DNA from 2 places in the Chroococcidiopsis sp. [FACHB-1243] genome. Region 1 is predicted to be linked to the other one. Evidence: riboswitches for the same ligand, from Rfam matches in the RefSeq annotation. Region 1 holds a riboswitch; the other holds the start of a gene.

The links. A riboswitch is a leader RNA that binds a small molecule or an ion and turns the genes downstream of it on or off. The one in region 1 is predicted to bind cyclic di-AMP.
Region 2: linked by a shared signal. The riboswitch ahead of ntrB (nitrate ABC transporter permease) and the one ahead of H6G17_RS15740 (hypothetical protein) in region 1 are both predicted to bind cyclic di-AMP.

Annotation. Positions count from the first base shown of each region.
Region 1 covers NZ_JACJQX010000019.1:92,021-103,041, forward strand. Annotated here, with positions in the region: gene hemE (uroporphyrinogen decarboxylase) at 600-1,646, shown strand; gene H6G17_RS15730 (NAD(P)-dependent oxidoreductase) at 1,647-2,708, shown strand; gene H6G17_RS15735 (VOC family protein) at 2,927-3,373, shown strand; gene H6G17_RS15740 (hypothetical protein) at 3,484-3,696, opposite strand; cyclic di-AMP (ydaO/yuaA leader) riboswitch at 3,836-3,971, opposite strand; gene H6G17_RS15745 (selenium-binding family protein) at 4,341-5,696, shown strand; gene H6G17_RS15750 (cupin domain-containing protein) at 5,717-6,271, shown strand; gene mtnB (methylthioribulose 1-phosphate dehydratase) at 6,298-6,951, shown strand; gene H6G17_RS15760 (hypothetical protein) at 7,031-7,804, shown strand; gene H6G17_RS15765 (GNAT family N-acetyltransferase) at 7,884-8,354, opposite strand; gene H6G17_RS34150 (hypothetical protein) at 8,408-8,533, shown strand; gene H6G17_RS15770 (hypothetical protein) at 8,860-9,537, shown strand; gene H6G17_RS15775 (hypothetical protein) at 9,547-10,857, opposite strand; gene kbl (glycine C-acetyltransferase) at 10,979-11,021, opposite strand, start outside.
Region 2 covers NZ_JACJQX010000012.1:113,947-124,967, reverse strand. Annotated here, with positions in the region: gene H6G17_RS11295 (DNA adenine methylase) at 1-346, shown strand, start outside; gene H6G17_RS11290 (PD-(D/E)XK nuclease superfamily protein) at 343-603, opposite strand; gene H6G17_RS11285 (hypothetical protein) at 896-1,507, shown strand; gene H6G17_RS11280 (antibiotic biosynthesis monooxygenase) at 1,535-1,828, opposite strand; gene H6G17_RS11275 (transglutaminase family protein) at 1,922-2,707, shown strand; gene H6G17_RS11270 (DUF1350 family protein) at 2,734-3,507, shown strand; gene H6G17_RS11265 (methyltransferase domain-containing protein) at 4,070-4,855, shown strand; gene H6G17_RS11260 (universal stress protein) at 5,149-5,766, opposite strand; gene H6G17_RS11255 (ABC transporter ATP-binding protein) at 5,930-6,769, opposite strand; gene H6G17_RS11250 (ABC transporter substrate-binding protein) at 6,812-8,212, opposite strand; gene ntrB (nitrate ABC transporter permease) at 8,292-9,134, opposite strand; cyclic di-AMP (ydaO/yuaA leader) riboswitch at 9,234-9,382, opposite strand; gene H6G17_RS11240 (ArsB/NhaD family transporter) at 9,518-10,855, opposite strand.

The DNA.
Region 1 (11,021 bases):
TTAACTGGATTGCATTAATTTTTACTCAATATATCCAGCAAATACAAATATATAATTGTGTTTGTGCGATCGACGGTAACAAAAAATACTTATCTAACTAACTAAAGATAGCTCATCTTCTATGTTACAAAAGCTCGACAATATCGACAACATCAAGATTAATTAAATCGTTTAACTTAAATTAAACAAATTATATTTTTGTAAATTCTAACAAGGTTTTTGGATAGCGATCGCATCCAATCTGCTATTAACTTGTACTGCGTCTGGCGGTTAATGCTACTCTACGAAAAAGTACCTCGACGCTATACCGTGTCATCTATAGGACTCATATTTAATTTTTGAAATCTACGTAGGCACGATTGCGTAACGCATCACTCTCAGTTTTTGGTGCGTTACTCGGGTAGAAATGGCATGGCGCTCGACAGCGGTTAAGAGTCTCTAGTTTAGATTCCACTGGATTACGCGAGAATCCGGTGTAAATATGGCATGGTGATTAGTTTACATTCCACTGTCATATAGTATTACGCGAGAATCCGGTGTAAATATGGCATGGTGAAATGATACGCTAAAGAATTGCAGAAAGATTACAAGGCGCAAGAATGGTTGTTGCAACCCAGGTTCCCCACTTGCTACGGGCTGCTCGTGGAGAAGAAGTAGACCGCCCGCCAGTATGGATGATGCGGCAGGCAGGTCGCTATATGAAGGCGTATCGAGATTTACGCGAGAAGTACCCATCATTTCGGGAGCGTTCTGAAATTCCCGAAGTAGCGATTGAGGTTTCTTTGCAACCCTGGAGAGCTTTTCAACCAGATGGCGTAATTTTATTTTCCGATATTGTCACGCCGTTGCCTGGTTTGGGAATTGATATGGACATTGCGGAAGGCAAGGGACCAATCATTCACTCGCCGATTCGGACTCAAGCGCAAATTGAATCTTTGCGTCAGTTAGAACCAGCAGAATCCTTACCTTTTATTAAAGAGATATTACAGGCACTTCGAGCCGAAGTCGGGAATAAAGCTACAGTTTTAGGCTTTGTCGGTGCGCCATGGACGCTTGCAGCCTATGCAGTTGAAGGAAAAGGTTCTAAAACCTATTCCATTATTAAGGGTATGGCATTTTCTAACCCGACAGTATTGCACCAGCTACTAGAAAAACTAGCAGATGCGATCGCCATTTACGTTCGCTACCAAATTGACTGCGGCGCTCAAGTCATACAAATGTTTGATTCTTGGGCAGGTCAACTTTCACCTCAAGATTACGAAACTTTCGCTTTACCCTATCAACAGCGAGTATTTCAACAAGTTAAACAAACCCATCCCGATACACCCCTGATTCTTTTGGTAGCTGAAAGTGCAGGTTTATTAGAAAGAATGGCGCTAGCTAAAGCAGATCTAATCAGCGTAGACTGGACTGTAGATATGGCAGACGCACGGGCGAGACTGGGGAATCAAATTGGCGTGCAAGGAAATCTCGATCCTGGGGTGTTATTTGGTTCTCATGAATTTATCCGCGATCGCATTTACGATACGGTGAAAAAAGCAGGTACGAGAGGACATATTCTCAATCTGGGTCACGGTGTCTTACCCGACACTCCAGAAGATAATGTCAGATTCTTCTTTGAAACTGCTAAAAATCTTAAATATTAAATGACAACCTCAAAACGAGTTTTGGTGACTGGTGCAAGTGGATGTATCGGTCACTATTTATCTGAAATCCTGGTTCAGAAAACCGATCTCGAACTGTATTTACTAGTTAGAAATCCTCAGAAATTACAAATAGATATTACTACTCGCCCTGGTGTAAAAGTATTACAGGGCGATTTAGCTAACATCGAACAGTTTGCCGATCTACTGAAAACAATTGATATTGCTGTATTAGTAGCTACTGTTTGGGGTGGCAAAGATACTTTTGAAATTAACGTTAATAAAACAATTCAACTATTAAATTTACTCGATCCAGAAAAATGTCAGCAGGTCATTTACTTTTCTACAGCTAGCGTTTTGGATCGTCAAAATAACTTGTTAAAAGAAGCAGGGTCACTTGGCATAGATTATATCCGTTCTAAATACGAAACTTTAAGTAGATTACCAGAATTAGCGATCGCCCCTAAAATTACCGTTCTATTTCCTACCTTAGTTCTAGGGGGTGACGCTCAGAAACCATACTCTCACCTATCTGCTGGCTTACCCGATGTTGTCAAGTGGATTAACATCGCCCGTTTCTTCAAAACAGAAGGCAGCTTCCATTTTATTCACGGACGAGATGTTGCCCAAGTCGTCAAATATTTGATTAAAGGGAGCAGGGAGCGGGGAGCAGGGAGTAGGGAAGAAGGACAAAGGGACAAGGAAGCAGCTACCAATTACCAATTATCAATTACCAATTACCAACTACCAATTCACTACGTTCTCGGACAAGAGCTATTAACTGCTAACCAAGCCATTGAAGAAATTTGTACTTATCTCAATAAAAAGATTTATTTCCGCATTCCTCTGTATTCATCTTTGACCAATTTATTTATAGTTTTATTCCGCATTCAAATGGCAGAGTGGGATAGATTTTGTTTGCAATATCGCCATTTTACTCATCAAAATGTCATTAATCCTAGCAGCTTTGGCTTACCTAATTATTGTCCCACTCTCAGCGATGCTTTAAGAATTCATGGGGTTCGTGGTAAAAATCTAGACAACCGGGACTTACGGAATCTGTAGGTATGTTACTGATTGTTTCTGCTTTGGCTTTGAACTCTGCTAACTCTCTACAAAAAACGAAGTAAGCCTGTAGGGTGCGTTAATCAACGCACCCTACTAAAAACCCGCCTCTACGATGACTGATTTCATCATTTCTGTACGGGCGGGTTTAACCGCAAAACTATTTATCCTAGTATAGGAATCTTCAAAAACCCGCCCCTACGAGGACTGACTTCATCATGACTACTCCCAGCACCCTTGCACCTGGTAACCTGCGGCGAGTCCACCACATCGCCTTAAATGTCAAAGACATGCAAGCATCGCGCCACTTTTACTGTCATATTCTGGGATTGCACGAACTGACAGGCGATGAAATCCCCTCTACTCTACTCGATTTGGTAGCGCAAGGCAAAGTTGCTAACTTCGTCACCCCAGATGGAACGGTTTTAGATTTGTTCTGGGAACCGGAGTTAACACCACCAGATCCCGATCCCGAACGGAGTTTTACCCGTGCCTATCATCTTGCCTTCGATATCGATCCGCAATTGTTCGATCGCGCCGTGGAAGTATTGAAAGATAATCAAATTGCGATCGCCCACGGTCCCGTCAGCCGCCCTACAGGTAGAGGTGTTTACTGCTACGATCCAGATGGATTTATGGTAGAAATCCGGTGCGATCCAGTATGAGCAAAAAAAACCTGAATCTGACAATTCAGACTCAGGTAGTCCTACACTTCACAACTCAGGAAAATACAACAGACACGAAAATCTCAGAAACAAAAATCTAGTTTTCAGCTCTATGCGGCATGAGTATGCATTCTTGTTTCCACAGGCAACCACTTGGAAGATAGATCTTCCATAATACCTTTGCGGCTGAAACTTTTGCTTCGATCTAAATGTACCACTAATGTTGGCAAATAAATGTCATCAATTATCTGATGTCCGTAACCGATGACAACACCAGTTAGATCTGTTTGCTTGTGTTGCACAAAATCCCCAATTCTTAACATGGTATTTCTCCTTAGTAGGCTAGCTTCCCTGCTTCTGGCTACCATAGGAAAAGCTTCCTCAGCGCCAAGTACAGGTAGAACGTAGCGGGTTTAAACCAGCCAAGGACACTGAATGCGATCTAGAAAATCTTCGATCTTTACAGTCTCCTCTCAACGCCTACGAAGTTAGCTGACGGGCTAGGACTGAGAGATGTCCCTCTCTGTTTGTCTCAGAGATAAGCCCCAGAATTCGGTTCCTCCGCTCCAATTATGATTGGATTAGGCTGACTTATTTAATCTGGTTAACTACATCCTAAACCACGCTCCCTACGTTCTGTCAATAAAAGTTACAAACCGTGAAGTATTTCTAGCTAGATTATCAAGAATTGTATATTAACTATTTGTAAAAAATCCAAAATATTACGGTATTCCTAGCAGTTAATGCTAGTTTAATTAGTATCTAACAGTTTCTCTCCTTTGATTGGGGAGCTAGAGGGGATCTCGTGCAAGGTAGTATAGTCTTGCGATCGCCCAACCCCCGCCAAATCGGGGGCGATAGATTAAAATGCACATCGCGTGAGTAGTAACTAGATATTCAGAAGCTAGCCACCAGTCGCCAGCCACTAGTCACTAGTCACCAGCCACTCACCAATGACGAATGACTAATGACCAATCATGCTTGCTGCGGTCCTGGCTATGCATCTCCCCAAGTGGCGATGCAAGCAGAGAGAGAAAAGATATTGTATGCGATCGCCCTTTATACGGGTACGGGAATTGAAGCACCAGATTATTTAGCGACGATTGATGTCGATCCTGACTCTCCGACATATTCTCAGGTAATTCATCGCTTACCCATGCCTTATTTAGGCGATGAGTTACATCATTTTGGTTGGAATGCATGTAGTTCGTGTCACGGTGACGCGAGTAAATCTCGTCGCTTTACGATCGTACCTGGACAGCGATCGAGCCGGATTTATATTGTAGATACAAAAGAGGCGCGATCGCCTCAAATTTATAAAGTCATTGAAGCAGAAGAAATCAAAGCGAAAACAAATTTAACAGCCCCTCATACAGTCCACTGTTTAGCAGATGGACATGTCATGATTTCAATGCTAGGTGATAGTCAAGGGAATGCACCTGGCGGCTTTTTGCTACTCGATGAAAACTTTGATATTGTCGGACGCTGGGAACAACAAGCCACGACGATGAAGTTTAATTATGACTTTTGGTATCAGCCGCGCCATAACATTATGGTAAGTAGCGAATGGGGCGCGCCTAAAACGTATTATCCTAGTTTTGACCTCAACGATGTCGCAGCCGGAAATTACGGTCAGCAATTGCATTTTTGGGACTGGAAAAAACACGAAATTATTCAAAGTTTTGACTTAGGTGTAGAAGGTTTAATTCCTTTAGAAGTCCGTTTTCATCACAACCCAGATAGTACACACGGCTATGTTGGTGCAGCCTTAAGTAGTAATATTTGGCACTGGCACAAATCGAATGGACAATGGACAGTTGAGAAAGTTATTGATGTTCCATCCGTAGAGGTTCAAGACTGGGAAATTCCCGTGCCTTCTTTGATTACCGATATTTTGCTGTCAATGGACGATCGCTATCTCTATTTTTCCAACTGGTTGCATGGAGATATTCGTCAGTATGACATTAGCAATCCTTATCAGCCTCAATTGACTGGGCAAGTTTGGTATGGTGGTTTATTAGGAAAAGGTAGCGAAGTCCAGGAGCAGAAATTGCAAGGTGGTCCCCAAATGCTGCAATTAAGTTTAGATGGCAAGCGGTTGTACGTCACTAACTCTCTATTCAGTACTTGGGATAATCAATTCTATCCAGATTTGGCTAAACAGGGGTCTTATATGTTGCAAATTGATTGCGACACGGAAAATGGAGGATTGAAAATTAATGAAAACTTTTACATAGATTTCGGTCAAGAACCAAACGGTGCAGCCCGCGCCCATGAAATGCGATATCCTGGCGGAGATTGTACTTCAGATATTTGGATTTAGCATTAAACTGATAACTGACTATGGCAATCCTCAAATTAGAAGACGGTACGATATACACTCAACTTGGTGATATTAGCCGCGAGTTAGCTTCCCTAAATATTCAACTCAATTACTGGAGTGTGGGAGAAGATTCACAATTGCGGCAATTGTTAGTCCAAGAAAGCTTAAATTCGGAGGAAAAAGAACGTGTTCTCGCGGCTTTAGATACTTATTTTGAGCAACTCAAACAGACAGATGGTTATCAATCTCGCGATTTAATTGCATTACATCCTGGAATTCCAAACTTAGATGAGATGCTAGCAAAATTCGATCTCATTCACACTCACGCCGATGATGAAGTTAGGTATATTGTCGATGGTGAAGGGATATTTGGTTTCGTGCGTCCTGATGGTAGCCAAGTAGAACTCACAGTACAACCAGAAGAGTATATTAACGTCCCCGCCGGAACCGAGCATTGGTTTTATTTAACACCAGCCCGGCGAGTCAAAGCAGTACGATATTTTATCGATACAACAGGTTGGATTCCTCAATATACGGGCAAAGAGATTCGGTTTCGTCAAAGTGCGATCGCGTAATTTATCATATTTAATACATCTGATTCATGCTTAATTATCAACCTTCAGTAACTAATAGCAAAACTACCGCTCCGCAATTTGAATTGATCGATGCTGCTCGTTATTTCTACCGTCAAGATTGGATGGTAGGAACGGCAGGAAATCTTTCCGCTCGTCATGCTGACGATAGTTTTTGGATTACAGCAAGTGGGAAGGCAAAAGGAGAGCTATCAACTAGCGATTTCGTTCGCGTTGCCCTCGATGGTACAATCTTAGAAAGAGCATCTGCTAATATTAAACCCTCGGCAGAAACGATAATTCATCAAGTAATTTATAGCTTGTTTCCAGCGGCTCAAGCTTGCTATCACGTCCACTCAATTGAAGCAAATTTAGTTTCTCATTTTACTGAGAAAGATAATTTGCCACTACCACCCCTGGAAATGGTTAAAGGCTTGGGTGTATGGGAAGAAAACCCCCAGGTGGCAATTCCCATATTTGAAAATTATTTAGAAGTTCCTCAAATTGCCGCAGAAATTAGCGATCGCTTCAGCACTCAATTACCGCAAATCTCAGCTTTGTTAATCCGCAATCATGGCGTGACTGTCTGGGCAGATTCCCTCACCTCAGCGCGTAATTATGTTGAGTTGATAGAATACATTTTTCGATACATGGTAGCAGCGCGCCAAGCTGGAATTTTTTGAAAATGGGAGGTCACGGGAACAATAGAGCGCTCTTTTCTTCATAACTTATAACCTGAGTCTACTTTATAGGAGAAAGTCAATGCTATTGTTCAATCGCTGGCAGTCAAAAACTGCTTTTTTAATGGCGATGGGAATGACCGTAACAGCGTTTGTACCGCTTTTGATTTCTACTCCAGCGATCGCCAATTCTCCCTCTTTTGAAATTGCCCAACTCTTTCCTGACTCTCGCGACGATGAGTATCGCGGATCTTCTGGTGGTGTTGTCCCTAGAGGAACGATAATTCCGGTAACTTATGATAGAGGAAAAAAAATTATTGTCTCTCCAGAAGAAACAGCGGACATAACATTGACTGTGGCTGAAGATGTCGAGTCTGAAAGCGGTAGAATCGCAATTCCCGCTGGTAGTCGGATTGAAGGCGAACTCAGACCTGCCGATCGCGGAACTCAATTTGTTGCGCAAAATTTAGTTTTAGAAGGTCGCGATCGCGGTTATCCAATTGAAGCAACGTCGCGGGAGATTACCGACACGGAAATCATTGATGAAAAATCAAATCCCGATATCCTTAGAGGCGCGGTGATTGGGGCTGCTGCTGGTGCGGTTTTGGGTGAAATTTTTGGTGGAATCGATCTAGGTGAAGTCTTAGCTGGTGCAGGTGTAGGTGTATTGGGAGAAGTCTTATTGAGAGGTCGCAAACAAAAAGAAGTTGAAGTTGTTGTCATCAGACCAGATACAGATTTAGATTTGAGATTAGAGGAAGACTTTGTTGCCTCGCGTTCTGGAAATGATGATTACCGCGATTCTGATTATCGTCGCAATAGGGACTCTGATTATCGCAGGCGTGAAGATAATTAAACTTGCTGCTGTACGTTTTGGCAAGGGTGGGTTTAGCAAGATCTCGGTGTGAAAATAGAGACTTTGGGCGAACCCACCCCTACAGATCGTCATATAACAAAACTTTGTGGAATACCAAAGACGTTTTGACTTGGCTGTAGCCGCATTTTTGGTAGAAATGATGAGCTGCTGAACGGACAATATTAGATCGAACTAATATACTTTGACATCCGCGTGTCTTTGCCCAGCTTTCAACTCGATCTAGCAATTTTCTCCCAATACCAGCACCGCGATCGCTTGGCGCTACAACTAAACCGCCAATTTTAGCATGAAAATCTGTCAGCAGCGAGTGATAAGTGTAAGCGTGAATCCAGGCGATCGCTCGATCGTCTAAACCTGTGGCTACGTAGATAATATGATTGCTATCTGATAAAATTTGGTACAGGCGCTGCTCTATGGCAATAGTCGAAACAAGATAGCCAAGTTGGTGAGACAAAATCGCGATCGCCTCAACATCTTGCGTAGTAGCTGGGCGAATATTAACACCGCTACTATCAAGAGTAACTGTCATGATGAAACTACCCCATCTGTACGCTTCATTGTAACAGGGACGCTCAAGCGCTGTTGATTTCCAAGCGCACGATGAAAGATCGCATCACGAGTGTTTTGAATCAATTACATTTACGCGATCGCACTCAGTCTGTACTATTTACTAGTTCTTGTTTAGCAATTTTAGACCAAATGAATTAACAAGTAATCCTTACTATTTTTGGATTGAGAAGTATTGCTAACGCTTAGAAATTAAGGAAACGAGCTAGTAAATCTATCAGAAATTGACTTCTACACTAAGGTAGAATTCGATAAAACTCGTGCTGGTGAAATACCGGACTGAAATTCACTTGAATCAAAGCTTGAATAAAATTAAAACAGAAGCATCAAAGCGTAAAATTAAGAGCTGTGTCTGCAAGTTCCATGTTTTCACCACTAAGGAGCATAAACTTAAAGAACAATTTATTTGGTTTTACGTCATTAAGATGTAAAATCTCTAATTCGATAAATTAGGAGAAAGACTTTATATGTTCATTTCTAATTCCTGGCAAGCCAAAGTTGCGGCACTGATGGCACTGGGAATGGCTTCTGCCACAATAGTACCTGCGATCGCTGCGACTCCGGTTGCAGCACCCCAATCGAACTCTAGTAAACTCTTAATTGCGCAATCATCTCAGTCAATCGTGCCAGTTGGCACGGTCATTCCAGTGCGATACAAAAAGTCAGATAGAGTGCTGGTTACGCCTAAAGAATCAGTCAGACTGACGCTAACTACAGCAACAAGCGTTCGCTCGGAGCGCGGAAATGTCGTGATTCCCGCAGGCAGCCAAATTAACGGTAGACTCAGACCTGCTGATGGTGGTTCGCAATTCGTAGCTGAATCAGTCGTCATTGGTAGTCAAAAACGAAAATATCCGATTGAGGCAACATCAGCTGTCGTGAGAAGAAAGCAGACAATCGATCGCAAAACCAATCCTGACTTCGTTCGCGGTGCGGTTGTTGGCGCAGCAGTCGGAGCCGTAGCATCTGAAATTTTTGGAGATATCGATTTAGGTGCAATCTTAGGAGGTGCGGGAGCTGGAGTGTTGGGAGAAACGCTCCTTAGAGGTCGCAAGCGTAAAGAAGTGGAAGTGGTTGTTGTCAATCCCAACCGAGATTTAGACCTGACGCTAGATGAGGATTTTGTCTTGTCTCGAAATCGGTAATGGGAGTTATTAGTCGTAAGTCGTAACTTGTAAAGTTGACAAATGTTTGCGTTCTAGCAGGTGGAGATTTCCAGCTGCTAGAACGGATAGACCCTGTTCTGTAAGAGCTTGTGCCGTTTTATTCAAGGCATCAAACTTGTCCAAAAAATTCAGGGTAAGATGTTCCCAATCTCCAGAGGCAATAATCTCCTGCTTGTCACGGAAATAATCGAAAATATCCGATGGGTGCTGCCGCATCCGCTCAATGTCTGGATCGCCTCCCTCATGCTTGGCGGAAATATTCGGCACGCACGAAGCCAGCTCCATCAACTCATCTGTGCGGTTGTAAGGCTGTCGCACGATGCCTTTCCAAGTTTCAGTGATGTGATGCTCGAAGCGAATCAATTGCTCGAAGTCCAAAGCATGACGCAACTGGCTGGTAATTTCAATTGTTTCGTTGTTGACTGAGTTACTCCAATTAAATCCAATTAATGGAGAGCTGCCATCATCTCTAGAAAATAACTTGGCTCCAAGTAAAGTCCACAAAGCTGCATAGGGATTGTCATTGCCCATAAATACAGAGATCTTGAACTCGATATCAACCCCAAGTCGATGCAAAAGATAGCCTAGTAGCACTGTCCCAGGATTGAGATTGAGAACTTGGCGAATGCCATAGTTAGTGTAGTAATACAAGTACTCATCCAGCCATAGCAAAGCGCGATCGTTGGGCTGTCCAACACCACCAAAGTAACCCGCGATCGTTTCCGCTCCACCGAGATGGACGTTCGAGCCATCAGTTCCTTTAGTATCGAGAGTGACGACAAAACTCGCGCCAATAATTTGCATAGCTGCGGCAATGGCGGGCAAGTCACCATCGGTTTCTTGTTCCTTCATCTGGCGGACTTGAATGAAACGTCCCGGCATGAGGGATTGTTGGGCGATCGCGCGTCGAGCTGCGGCAATTATCCAAGGAAAATATTGACAGGCACTAATTTCTAATGTCACCGCATATTTGTCGTCAAAAGTCAAATTCTTTGCCTTGTTTCCTATCACATTCTGTCGATAATCGACAATGCTGACAAATGCGCCCTCATCTGCTTGCTGTTGCAGCCATTGTAGATCGGTCAAATATTCGAGTCGAGTTTGTCGAACGCGCTCTAGCAATGCGGTCAGAGACGCAGCTTGTTTTGCCTTAGCATTAATCTCTTCTGGAGTCCCATATTTAGACACGATATTGAGGAAATTGGCGATCGCCTCCATATTTGGATTCAATAAAATATCATTAATTGCTTCTAGTCGTGCAGTTGGAATTTTTAATCTTTTTTGGATATCCTCAATCATAGTAATTTTCCTCTTCAATAGGCAGAAGTCAGAAGTCAAAAGTCAAAACACTAACATAGATTTGCAAGGTGAGTTTTGAAAATAAATCCTACTGGAACTGGTCGCTGGTCACTGGTTACTGTTAAACAACCCCATACTTTTTCCCCACGCGAGCAAACGCCTCT
Region 2 (11,021 bases), on a different contig from region 1:
ATCTGTAGCAATAGAAGTTAGACCTTTTGACGCTATTTTAGAATTTGCTAAAACGGCAGAGGATTTTGTTTATTTCGATCCACCTTATCATCCTCTGAGCGAGACTAGTAGTTTCACGGGTTATAGTCGTTACTCTTTTAATGAAAACGATCAGATTAAATTGAGAGATACGTTTGCAGAATTAGCTCGGCGTGGGGTTGAGGTCATGTTATCTAACTCTGATTGTTCTTTCATTCAAGAATTGTATCAAGATTTTAAAATTCACAAAGTTTTAGCAGCCAGAGCTATTAATTCTAAAGCTGAGAGAAGAGGAAAAATTAATGAGTTATTAGTAACTTCATATTAAAGATGATTGTTAGCCCAACTAATAAAACTAGAGAGTGTATGAACTGCTACATAAATATCAGTACCATATATTCCTTGTCCTACGTAAACCTGTCTTGCATATCTTTTAGATAGATTAGTTGAGGTGAGCAGGCTTGGCAAGAGTTTTTTTCTCTGTAATTTCTTATCTACTTGAACGTATCCGTGTGCTAATAAGGTTGCTTCAACATTTTTTTCTAACACATTACCTGATTTATTTGCTCTACCACCTTGTGTCATTTTTATCCTGAATCTAGATTTGTAAGTCTTCTACAATTTATGATTCCCATGTAAAAGCTCTAATTATCAAACTGCGTCTAACTACAAAAATATAAAGACACAACGCAACTACTAGAAATTACGGAATCTCAGCTTTTTCTTGAATAATCCTTCTCAAGATAGAGGAATAGCTTGAAAGAGATCCCTTCTGGGGATAGAGTGACTCGTTTGATTTCAGGGATTATGCTGATTTTATCTAAACTCAAGTAGCAAATAACACAATAAATTACTTGAAAGGAGTTTTATTGAAATCATGTCTAATCTAAACCCAGGCAATAGCTATAACCGTGAAGTGCGTCAAGAGTCTTATCAAGATGCTAACGGTAACACCCATGTTAATGTGACAAAAACGACTGAATCTAATGATTCTTATCAACACGGATACGTACATGGGCGAGTTGCAGAACGCAGCACTCAAGAGAGAGCATCAACTGTAAGAGATAATGAAAATGCAGCGAGAGGTTTGCTTTTAGGAATTCTGCTAACAACAATTGCAGCTTTGAGTACGGGAGTCATTTGGTATTTGAATCAATCCCCTCAAGCATCTACATCGACACCACAACCTGTTCTCGTTCCCGTACCTAGCGACAAACCAAACACAGAATCTTCTACGGTCGATCGCAGTTCGGAAAAACAAACGATAATTGAGAGAATTAAGGAAGTTCCAGTTCCAGTTCTGCAATCGCCAGCATCTACTCCACAGCAGAACGAAAACACGACAACTCCCGTTCCTACACAGCCTGAAACTGAAGCTGAAACAACTCAACCTCAACAGAATAACAGTGCTACTACCGAATCTCAAACACCACCTGCTGAGGGTACGTTAGGTCAAGATACAACTACAAGCGAAAGTTCTTCTCAGTAGGCAATAGTAAGGTGGGCAATGCCCACCTTACGGTTGAATTTTTTCAAAATGTTCGACTACTGGAAATGGATCGTAAAAGTGGTGTAGTAGTTTTTTCCATTGTTGATATTCAGGAGATTTTCTAAATTCAACTGTATGAGCTTCTAAAGTCTTCCATTTAACAAGTAATAAATATTTCCCTTTAATTTCTATACATTTATGTAATTCGTGGGATAAATACCCATTCATAGAGGAAATAATTCTGGAAGCCTGTATGAAAGTTGCTTCAAAATCGCTTTCCATTTCTGACTTGACATTCAGCATTACTGCCTCAAGAATCATAAAATACCTCCTAAGAAGCTAGCTAATAATATAGTTTTTGTACTAACTATCATATATGTAAAGACTTATAAACTAAGTCACTAGGAGGTAGGAATGCGACTGAGTGCAGGGTGTCAAATTACATATGAAGTCAACGCGCCAACTCCACTCATTTTCATGCTTAGACCTCGCAGTGGATTGGGACAATGGGTGATGCGAGAGGAATACATCATCGAACCCAGCGCACAAGTTATAGAGTATACCGATAGTTATGGTAATTTGTGTCAGCGAATGGTAGCGCCTCCAGGTTCATTTCAGGTACAAACTACAGCTGAAGTAGACACCGCAGATAAAATTGATACTCAACCAGGCGCGCCGTATGTGTTGGTACAGGATTTACCGGAAGGTACGCTGCAATTTCTTTTACCCAGTCGCTATTGTCAAGCAGATTGCTTGGGAGATTTAGCAAATGAGATTGCTGGCGATGCTGCACCTGGATACGATCAAGTAGAGGCGATTCGCAGTTGGATTCAGCAAAATATAGAATATCGCTACGGTACGAGCGATGCTTCTACTTCTGCTGTGGATACAGCCGAGCAAAAAGTAGGGGTTTGTCGCGATTTTACCCATTTGGGTATTGCCTTAAGCCGCAGTTTGAATATTCCGGCACGGATGGTAGTAGGATATCTTTACGAGTTAGATCCGATGGATCTGCACGCATGGTTTGAAACGTTTGTAGGTGGACGTTGGTATACGTTTGATGCTACCCAAAAAGAACCAAGGGGTAATAGAATTGCGATCGCCTATGGACGAGATGCGGCAGATGTTGCCTTAGTTACCCAATTTGGTGCAGTACAATTGAAGAATATGAAAGTTTGGGTAGATAAAGCTAATACCTAAAACCCTACTCCCCACTCCCTAAGCTCATGGAATGGAAAGAAATTGCTGGGAACTGGGTTTTAGTTCCCCACAAACAAATCGGGATCGTGCATTTTTTAGGCGGTGCGTTTGTCGCTACTGCACCTCAACTGACGTATCGCTGGCTCTTAGAACAACTCGCTGAGGAAAATTACGTTGTCGTTGCTACGCCGTTTGTCAACACTCTAGATCATACTGCGATCGCCCGCTCGGTACTGAACGGTTTTGAAAACGCGATCGGACAACTTTACGCTAAATCTCTCCTCCGCAGCCGCTATTTACCAATTTACGGTGTAGGGCATAGTATGGGGTGTAAACTCCATCTATTGATTGGCAGTCTGTTCAATGTTGAACGCGCTGGTAATATCCTCATTTCTTTCAATAATTATGCGGCGCGAGATGCTATCCCCTTAGTACAGCAGTTGAATTTTAATCCAGGCTTCTCTGTCGAGTTTACTCCTTCACCCCTGGAAACCAATACTCTGTTGCAAACTCGTTACGAAGTTCGCCGCAACTTAGCGATCAAGTTTACCAATGACACGATCGATCAGTCTGAAGCTTTGGTGAAGTTGCTGCATCAACGCTTTCCGGGGATGGTGACATTAAAAACCCTCAGCGGTACTCATACCACGCCTTTAAGTCAAGACCTACAATGGCAAACTGGTTCTAACTTTACACCTCTCGATGCAGTAGGACAGTGGTTTAAGCAAGAGTTTTCTCGCGATTTAAGACAGCTAAGACAAACAATCGTACAGTGGCTTAATCCCGTTTCTATGTTGTGATGGCGATCGGTGTGTAGAAATACTATAGATTCGATCGCGCCTCTGTTGCATACATATAAAGTCAGTTAAATTCAGCTTTTTTAATCACGTATAAAATTATTGTCTATACTTAATTGTGTTTCCACCTAGCGATAGAGGAATTAAAGTTATGCAGTTTTTAACTTATTAACATATAGGCAAATTGCTCCTACATTACAGCAGTATTTATCTCTAAACCAGCGCACAGATATGCAAATTTTACTTACGCCACCATAATAGTAATTTTATAAGTTGGAATAACTCTAGTCATATATACCTGACATACAGAGTTAAAAATGTTGCGAATTGATATATACCTTAGCTCGATCGCACAAGATTTGTAGCTATAGAATTGCACTCTATAATACGAATTTAAGCTGAATTAGAGCTTTGCAACTCATACGAACGGAGTTGACTTGTCAGCTTATCAATTTTAAGTTTCAAGTACATTATTGCTGATAAATACATTCTTTAACATCGCTAGGTTTCTGATATTAGCGATCTAAAAGTGTAGCCATTTTAATCAGGTATAAGGAGATAGATTGTGAGCCAATTTGATAGTATTGGACAGCTTTTTCCACCTAAGAGAAAAGGTTTTTCTGAGCAGCTCAAGAAAACATTTAATAATGGAAAACAACTGCTACCAAAGAGTTTTAAGCAATCTGCCAAGCAAGCATTAAAACCTTTATTTATGCTCAAAACAAGAGTAGAGCTACTACAGACAGGCGTGCAGCCTTTAGCAGAAAACTGGTGTGAGAGAGGAGTTAGCGCTCATCGCGTTTATTTAGATTGGTATTTACAAAAATTGGCGGCAGATATTAAAGGTGATTGCCTAGAATTTCAAGACGATACTTATACATCTCAGTTTAGGGAGCAGATTACCAAGCTAGATGTTTTAAACAAGGATTATATTCCAAATGCAACTATTGTTGCCGATTTAACTCAACCAAACGATCTACCCAGTAATACTTATGACTGTATCATTTGTACGTATGTTTTACACATAATTGCAGAACCAGAAAAAATCGTTTCAGAAATGCATCGTATTTTGAAGCCAGGGGGTGTATTACTGATTGCCGTACCGAATATTACAATCAATTATCCTGCCTATCCCGAATACTGGCGCTTTACAGCTCGCGGTTTGCACTACATCTTAGCTAAATCTTTTCTTGCCGAACAAATCGACATACAAACTTATGGAAATTCTCTTGTAGCTGCTGGAGAACTCCGAGGCATGGTAGCTTATGATTTTGCTAAGGCGAAATTGGAATATAACGATCCGCGTTTCCCGCTGATTGTTTGCGCGAGGGCAGTCAAATCAGAGCAATAATATAGAGAGCGGATGCGATCGCCATAAGTTCAGATTACCACTCTATCGGTTGGCGATCGCGGAAAAAGCTGCTTGTGGATTCATCATCCGCTAAAGTTGCCAGCCACACAATTAGTTAGAATAACTTTAATATTTTGTTTTGCTAATTAACGGCAAGTTTCTAAACCCAAACCGCGATTTGTTCCCGTCACGATCGCAACTTTTTTAACTTCGCTCATATTTTTTTATCCTCGCAAAGTTTGAAAAGTCTCCTAAAAACATATTAGACTTCTGGCTGGATAAATTTTATGCATTTATTCAGAAATTCCTAATATCGCGCAGGGAAGACTTGGATCTAACTGTCGAATCACTAGACTATTTTGAGAACGACAACCTAACAGCAGTATGTCTGCTGTTTCAGTCTCTACAATATTTTTGAGTTCCGTAGCTAAAGAACCAAATCGTAGATGAGCTACAAACGTACCTTTCCATGCTTCAGCTAAACATCGCGCTCGCCATAAAATTTCGTCTGCTTGTGCTAACAAAACTGTTTTAGATTTAGTTGCGAGTGCCTGAGTTCCAGAGAAAGTGGCAACAGGTACAGATTTCTTTTGTTCTCGACGATAAGCTTTTGAGGAGCTAGAACTATAAATTTTAGTCAGTAACTCTATTTGTACTTCATCTAAGACATAAACAACGTGAATTGTGACTTGGTTTTGAGTCGCCAAGCGAGTTTGATGAGCAATTAATAAAGCTAGATCTAACGCTGCTTGGCTGTCAGGAGAACCGTCATAACCGACAACTAAATTTAGCGATCGCTCGGATGTATTATTCTGAGTTTGATATCCTGTTGGCATCCGCAAAATCAGGTTGTGTACGTCTTGACTACCTAGAGCATTTTGCAGCCGCGCCAGAATGGGTTTGAGGTTCACAGTTTTTCCTTTGGGTAAGTGGAGGGAGACAAAATTCAAAATTCACGCATTCAAAATTGGGACAAGGGGGACAAGGGGGACAAGGGGGACAAGGGAGAATCTAGATAGATATACATTTTTCTAGCTTCTGACTCCTGACTTCTGACTCCTGACTTCTGACAAATTATTCGTCTTGGGTGAAATAGCGATCGAGAAAATCTAAAGCGCGATCGCGCAATTCCACGTATTCTGTTGAATGTCGCATGGCATGGCGATCGCGTGGATGAGGAAAGGGAACGTCGATGATTTCGCCAATTTTAGCGTTGGGACCATTTGTCATTAAAACAATGCGATCGGACATATAAATTGCCTCTTCTACATCATGAGTAATCATCATCACCGCCTGTCGCTGATGTTCCCAAATATCTAAGACTTGTCTTTGTAATTTCCCGCGAGTGAGAGCATCTAGCGCTCCGAAAGGTTCGTCCATTAGTAACATTTTCGGACGAGTTGCTAAAGCTCGTGCAATTCCTACTCGCTGTTTCATTCCTCCCGATATTTCATCAGGATACTTATCTGCTGCCGCTGTTAAATTCACCATTGCTAAGTGTTCGTTCACAATGCTAATTTTTTCGGCACGGCTAGCATTTTTTATCACTTCATCTACTGCGAGCCTAACATTTTCCCGTACTGTTAACCACGGTAATAGGGAATATTGCTGAAACACCATCATCCTTTCTGCGCCTGGTTTGCGGATTTCTCTCCCTTCCAGCCTTACCGATCCGGCAGTAGCTTTTTCTAACCCAGCCACAATTTTCAGTAGAGTTGATTTACCGCAGCCAGAGTGACCGATAATAGAAATATACTCATCTTCCGCTATAGTCAGATCGATGCCATCTAGCACGACGAATTCACTGCCATTAGGATTGCGATAAGATTTGACGAGGTTTTTAATTTCTAGGAAGTTACGAGAATTATAGTCAAGTTCGTTTTGGTTAGGATAAAAACTTGTGGATTTGGTCATAAGATTATAGGGAGTAGGGAAAATACCAACTACTAACTACTATTAACTAGACAAAAAGAAAGATTTTGGGCGATTTGCTCTAATTTCAAAACTGTTGAGATATCCCACTGGATCGCTAGGATCGAAGGCTTTTTTGTCAAGAAAAGCTGTGGCTGGTTCTATTTTGTAATCTTCTTTTGGACATTCAATTCCCATTTCGGCGGCGATGTCGCGGTATAAATCGGTTCTCCATGCTTTTCGGGCTACAGCTTCGGCATTTTTGGGAACTTCTGGGATTTGTCCCCACCGTACCGATTGAGTCATTAACCACAAACTTTGAGACTGCCATAAAAAGGTGGAATGGTCGTTTGGTATTGTGGCAAGGTGAGCGGGATAATCGAAAAAGACTGTTGTTTCCGGTGCTTTGACCAGCCGCTTTTTGTCATCGAAACCACCATAGTTGTACTCTCCAACGATCGCAGCGCGGGTCAATTTCGGCTTAGCCGCAGTAAAGGAACGTTGTGAAATGACTTTAGCAACTTCTTCCCGATTTTCTGGTCTACCGCAATACTGACAGGCTTCAATCATTGCCTTAACTAGCGATCGATATGTTTTTGGGTAGTTGGTAATAAAGCTTTCCATCACCCCCAGCAATCGATCTGGATGTCCTTGCCACACTTCTTTACCTTGGGCAAAGGTAAAACCTACACCCTCATTTCCTGTAATGGCGCGAGTGTTCCAGGGTTCGGCAACCATATAAGCTTGCATCGCCCCAATCCGCACGTTCGTTACCATTTGGGGGGGAGGAATGATGATAATCCGAAATTCTTTGGTTGGATCGACACCCGCCGCCGCTGAGAGGTAGCGGACGAAATATTCGTAGATGGCAGAACTCAACACGACTGCCCAGACTCGCTTCTCTGAAGCCAGGTTGTCAAAATAATTGCGAAAATCGCGCCCGAATTCTTCTAGATTGCCGTTGTACTCCCGCCAGGGACGCAAACCTGCATCCCACATGGCGCGGTTCATGGTCATAGCGTTGCCGTGACGGTGGATCGTCATTGCCGCACACAGGGGAGCATGACGTGCGCCTTCTGCCCCTGTCCTGGCGTTGGTGACAGCGCCGCTGACAACGGGAGCAGCATCGGTACGTCCGAAGATGATGCCATCTCGCGAAGTTCCCCAGCTAGCTTCGCGGTTGAGTTTGACATTTAGTCCGTACTTGCGGAAAAATCCTTTCTGCCAAGCGATCGCAAATGGGGCGCAGTCGTTGACTGGTACGTAACCTACGGTCAAATTTGGTTTTTCTAAGGTTTTCGGATCGACAATTTGTTCGATCGCTGCGGCTTCTGCTGTAAGTCCTGTGGCGCTTCTGTCGCCGCTAATCGCGCAACCACCCAGCGACATTCCCGCCGCTGTCGCGCCTATTCCTGCTAAAAACTCGCGTCGCGTCCAGTTGTTCATGGTTATTTGTCATTGGTCATTGGTCATTTGCCAGACAAATAGTAGAGACGTTACATGTAACGTCTCTACATGCGCAAATTTATGCGGGGCGGCGGTGGATGACTAGAGATTCAATTTTGGCAACGGCGAAGTCTAGCAGTAAGCCTGTTAAGCCAATTACCAATACTGCGAGGAAGACGGAACTGAGATTGAGGCGACTCCATTCATCCCAGACAAAAAAGCCAATCCCAACACCACCTGTGAGCATTTCTACAGCAACAATTACCAGCCAAGCGATACCTAAACTAATTCGCAAGCCTGTAAAAATATAAGGTAAACTAGCGGGCAAAATAATTTTAGTTATCTGTCTCCAACGTGGCATTTCTAAAACTCTAGCAACGTTGATATAGTCTTTCGATACGCTAGAAACACCCAAGGCTGTATTAATAATTGTGGGCCACAAAGAAGTAATAAAAATTACAAAAATTGCCGATGGATCTGCCAAATTAAAAATTGCTAAGGCGATCGGCAACCACGCTAAAGGCGATACGGGTTTGAAGATTTGAATAATGGGATTGAGTGCCATCATTGCTGGCTTTGACATTCCAATCAGGAAGCCAACAGGAATTGCTACTGCTGCGCCTAATGCAAATCCGATTAATACTCGTCGCAGACTTGCCAACAACAGCCAGCCAATGCCTAAATCGCCTGGACCGCGTTGGTAAAATGGGTTGAGAATGTAGTCTAAATTCGCTACTAGTGCTTGTGGTGGAGTAGGCATTAATTCGGGATTGACAAGAGCGATCGCCCACCACAAAATAATGATGCCTAAGAAACCAGCGGCAGGTAACAGAACAGCATCCCTGACAACAATCGGTCTAACCCTTTTCCACGCAGCTTGTCCGGCTACTGCTAGAGTAGCAAGATTTAACTGAAATATCATATTGATACTCCTCAGAGTCGATCGCAGGTACGTAAAATCGAGTAGTACCAGATAGGAACACTGATGAGTTCAGAACATTAATGAAATAATGCTTACTCTTCAGTCTCCTCTCAATGCCTACGAAGTTAGCTGACGGGCTAGGACTGAGAGATGTCCCTCTTAAATCTAAGATAAGCCCCTTAAATTGGTTCCTCCGCTTTAGTGTCATCTATATGCAGATGAAAGACTAAATTAGGCTGACTTACTCTAACTGTCCTAAGATATCATCACTATTTCTCTACCGTCAATCATTCTATAGATATATGTATTTATTTGGTAATTAGTAAGGCGGCGATTAGAGTTTTTTGAGTGGCGATCGCAAATCGCAAATGACAAATGACCAATTAAATCAAAAACCGAATTGTAACGTATATAGCAGCAGTTATTAATTGAACTGCCATCACGGGCAAACCATATTTAAGAAAGGTTTTAAATGAAATTCGCCGCCCGTGTTGTTCGGCAATTCCGGCAGCAACTATATTAGAAGAAGCCCCCACTAAAGTTCCATTTCCACCTAACGTTGCACCAAACATCATGGCGTAAAACAGAGGTAAGACTTCTGCTGGTAAATCTCCTGTAAAACTTTTATCTAAGATCGCTGGTGATGCTAAACCAATATTGACTACATACTGTTTGAGTAACGGAACCATTGCCACAACCAAAGGAATGTTTGGCACGACGCTTGAGACTATACCAACAAAGAAGAGTAACGCTAGCGAACCTAAAGCAATATTTTTCCCTAAAATGACTGCTAAAACACCAGAAAGGCTAGTCACGACTCCAGTTTTCTCTAGTCCACCAATTAAGACAAAAATGGACATAAAAAATATTAACGTACTCCAATCGACATCTCGCAAAATATTATTAACTGTATCAATTTTGCTATGATGCGACAGTAACAAGGCTAAAGCTGCACCTAATAAAGCTACCGCAGCAGGAGAAATTGGAATTGGTAACATTTCCCCAATAACAAAGAATATCAAAACACCAGCAATCAAAACAATTCCTAATGTTAAAACTTGAGGATGATTGATTTTTGGATGGGGGAGATGTTCTAAATCTTCTAAATCTTTATGCCAAATTTTACGAAATAGAAATGGTAGCATTGCAATCACAGTAATAACTGCAATAACTCCACCTAAACTGAGGCGCGAGAGGTAATCAATAAAGCTGACGTTTACGGCATCTCCGACAATAAATGTAGCTGGATCTCCTACCAATGTTAGTAATCCGGCACTGTTGGCTACGAATACCATTAAAATGAGTAGCGGTACAAAGTTTACCCCTACTTCCTCAGCAATCGGAGGAATCAGCGGTGCTAGTAACATAACTGTTGTAGCATTGGGCAAAAAAGCGCAAATTGGAGTTGTAATTGCCACAATTCCCAGTAGCAAGCGCTTGCCTTGTCCTTTAGCTAAAATTACAATTTGGGTGGCTAAGTATTCAAAAACTTTTGTAGGTTCAAATGCTCTTACCAACACCATTACGCCAAAAAACAAAGCAATAGTAGAGTAGCTATTACCAATATAGCCAATTGCTTCATTTAGCGTTAGCACATTTGTAAAAACAAGAATTAATGCTCCTAAAAATGCCGCGATAGTCAAGTGTATCCATTCTGTCATCACGAAAAAGATGACACTAAGGAAAGTAATAGTGCTAGCGATCGCCTGCCAGTTTTCCATATGATTACTACTAGTTTGATTATTAATTATTTTAGCCAAAGTTGTAGAGCTTTACATCCATGCAAAACCCTACTAATGCGCTTGATATTTATTGGTAGCTAGCTACATACGGCTAAGGTAATGAAGCGATCGCATCTATTTGTGATTCCGAAACTATAGCAGTTCT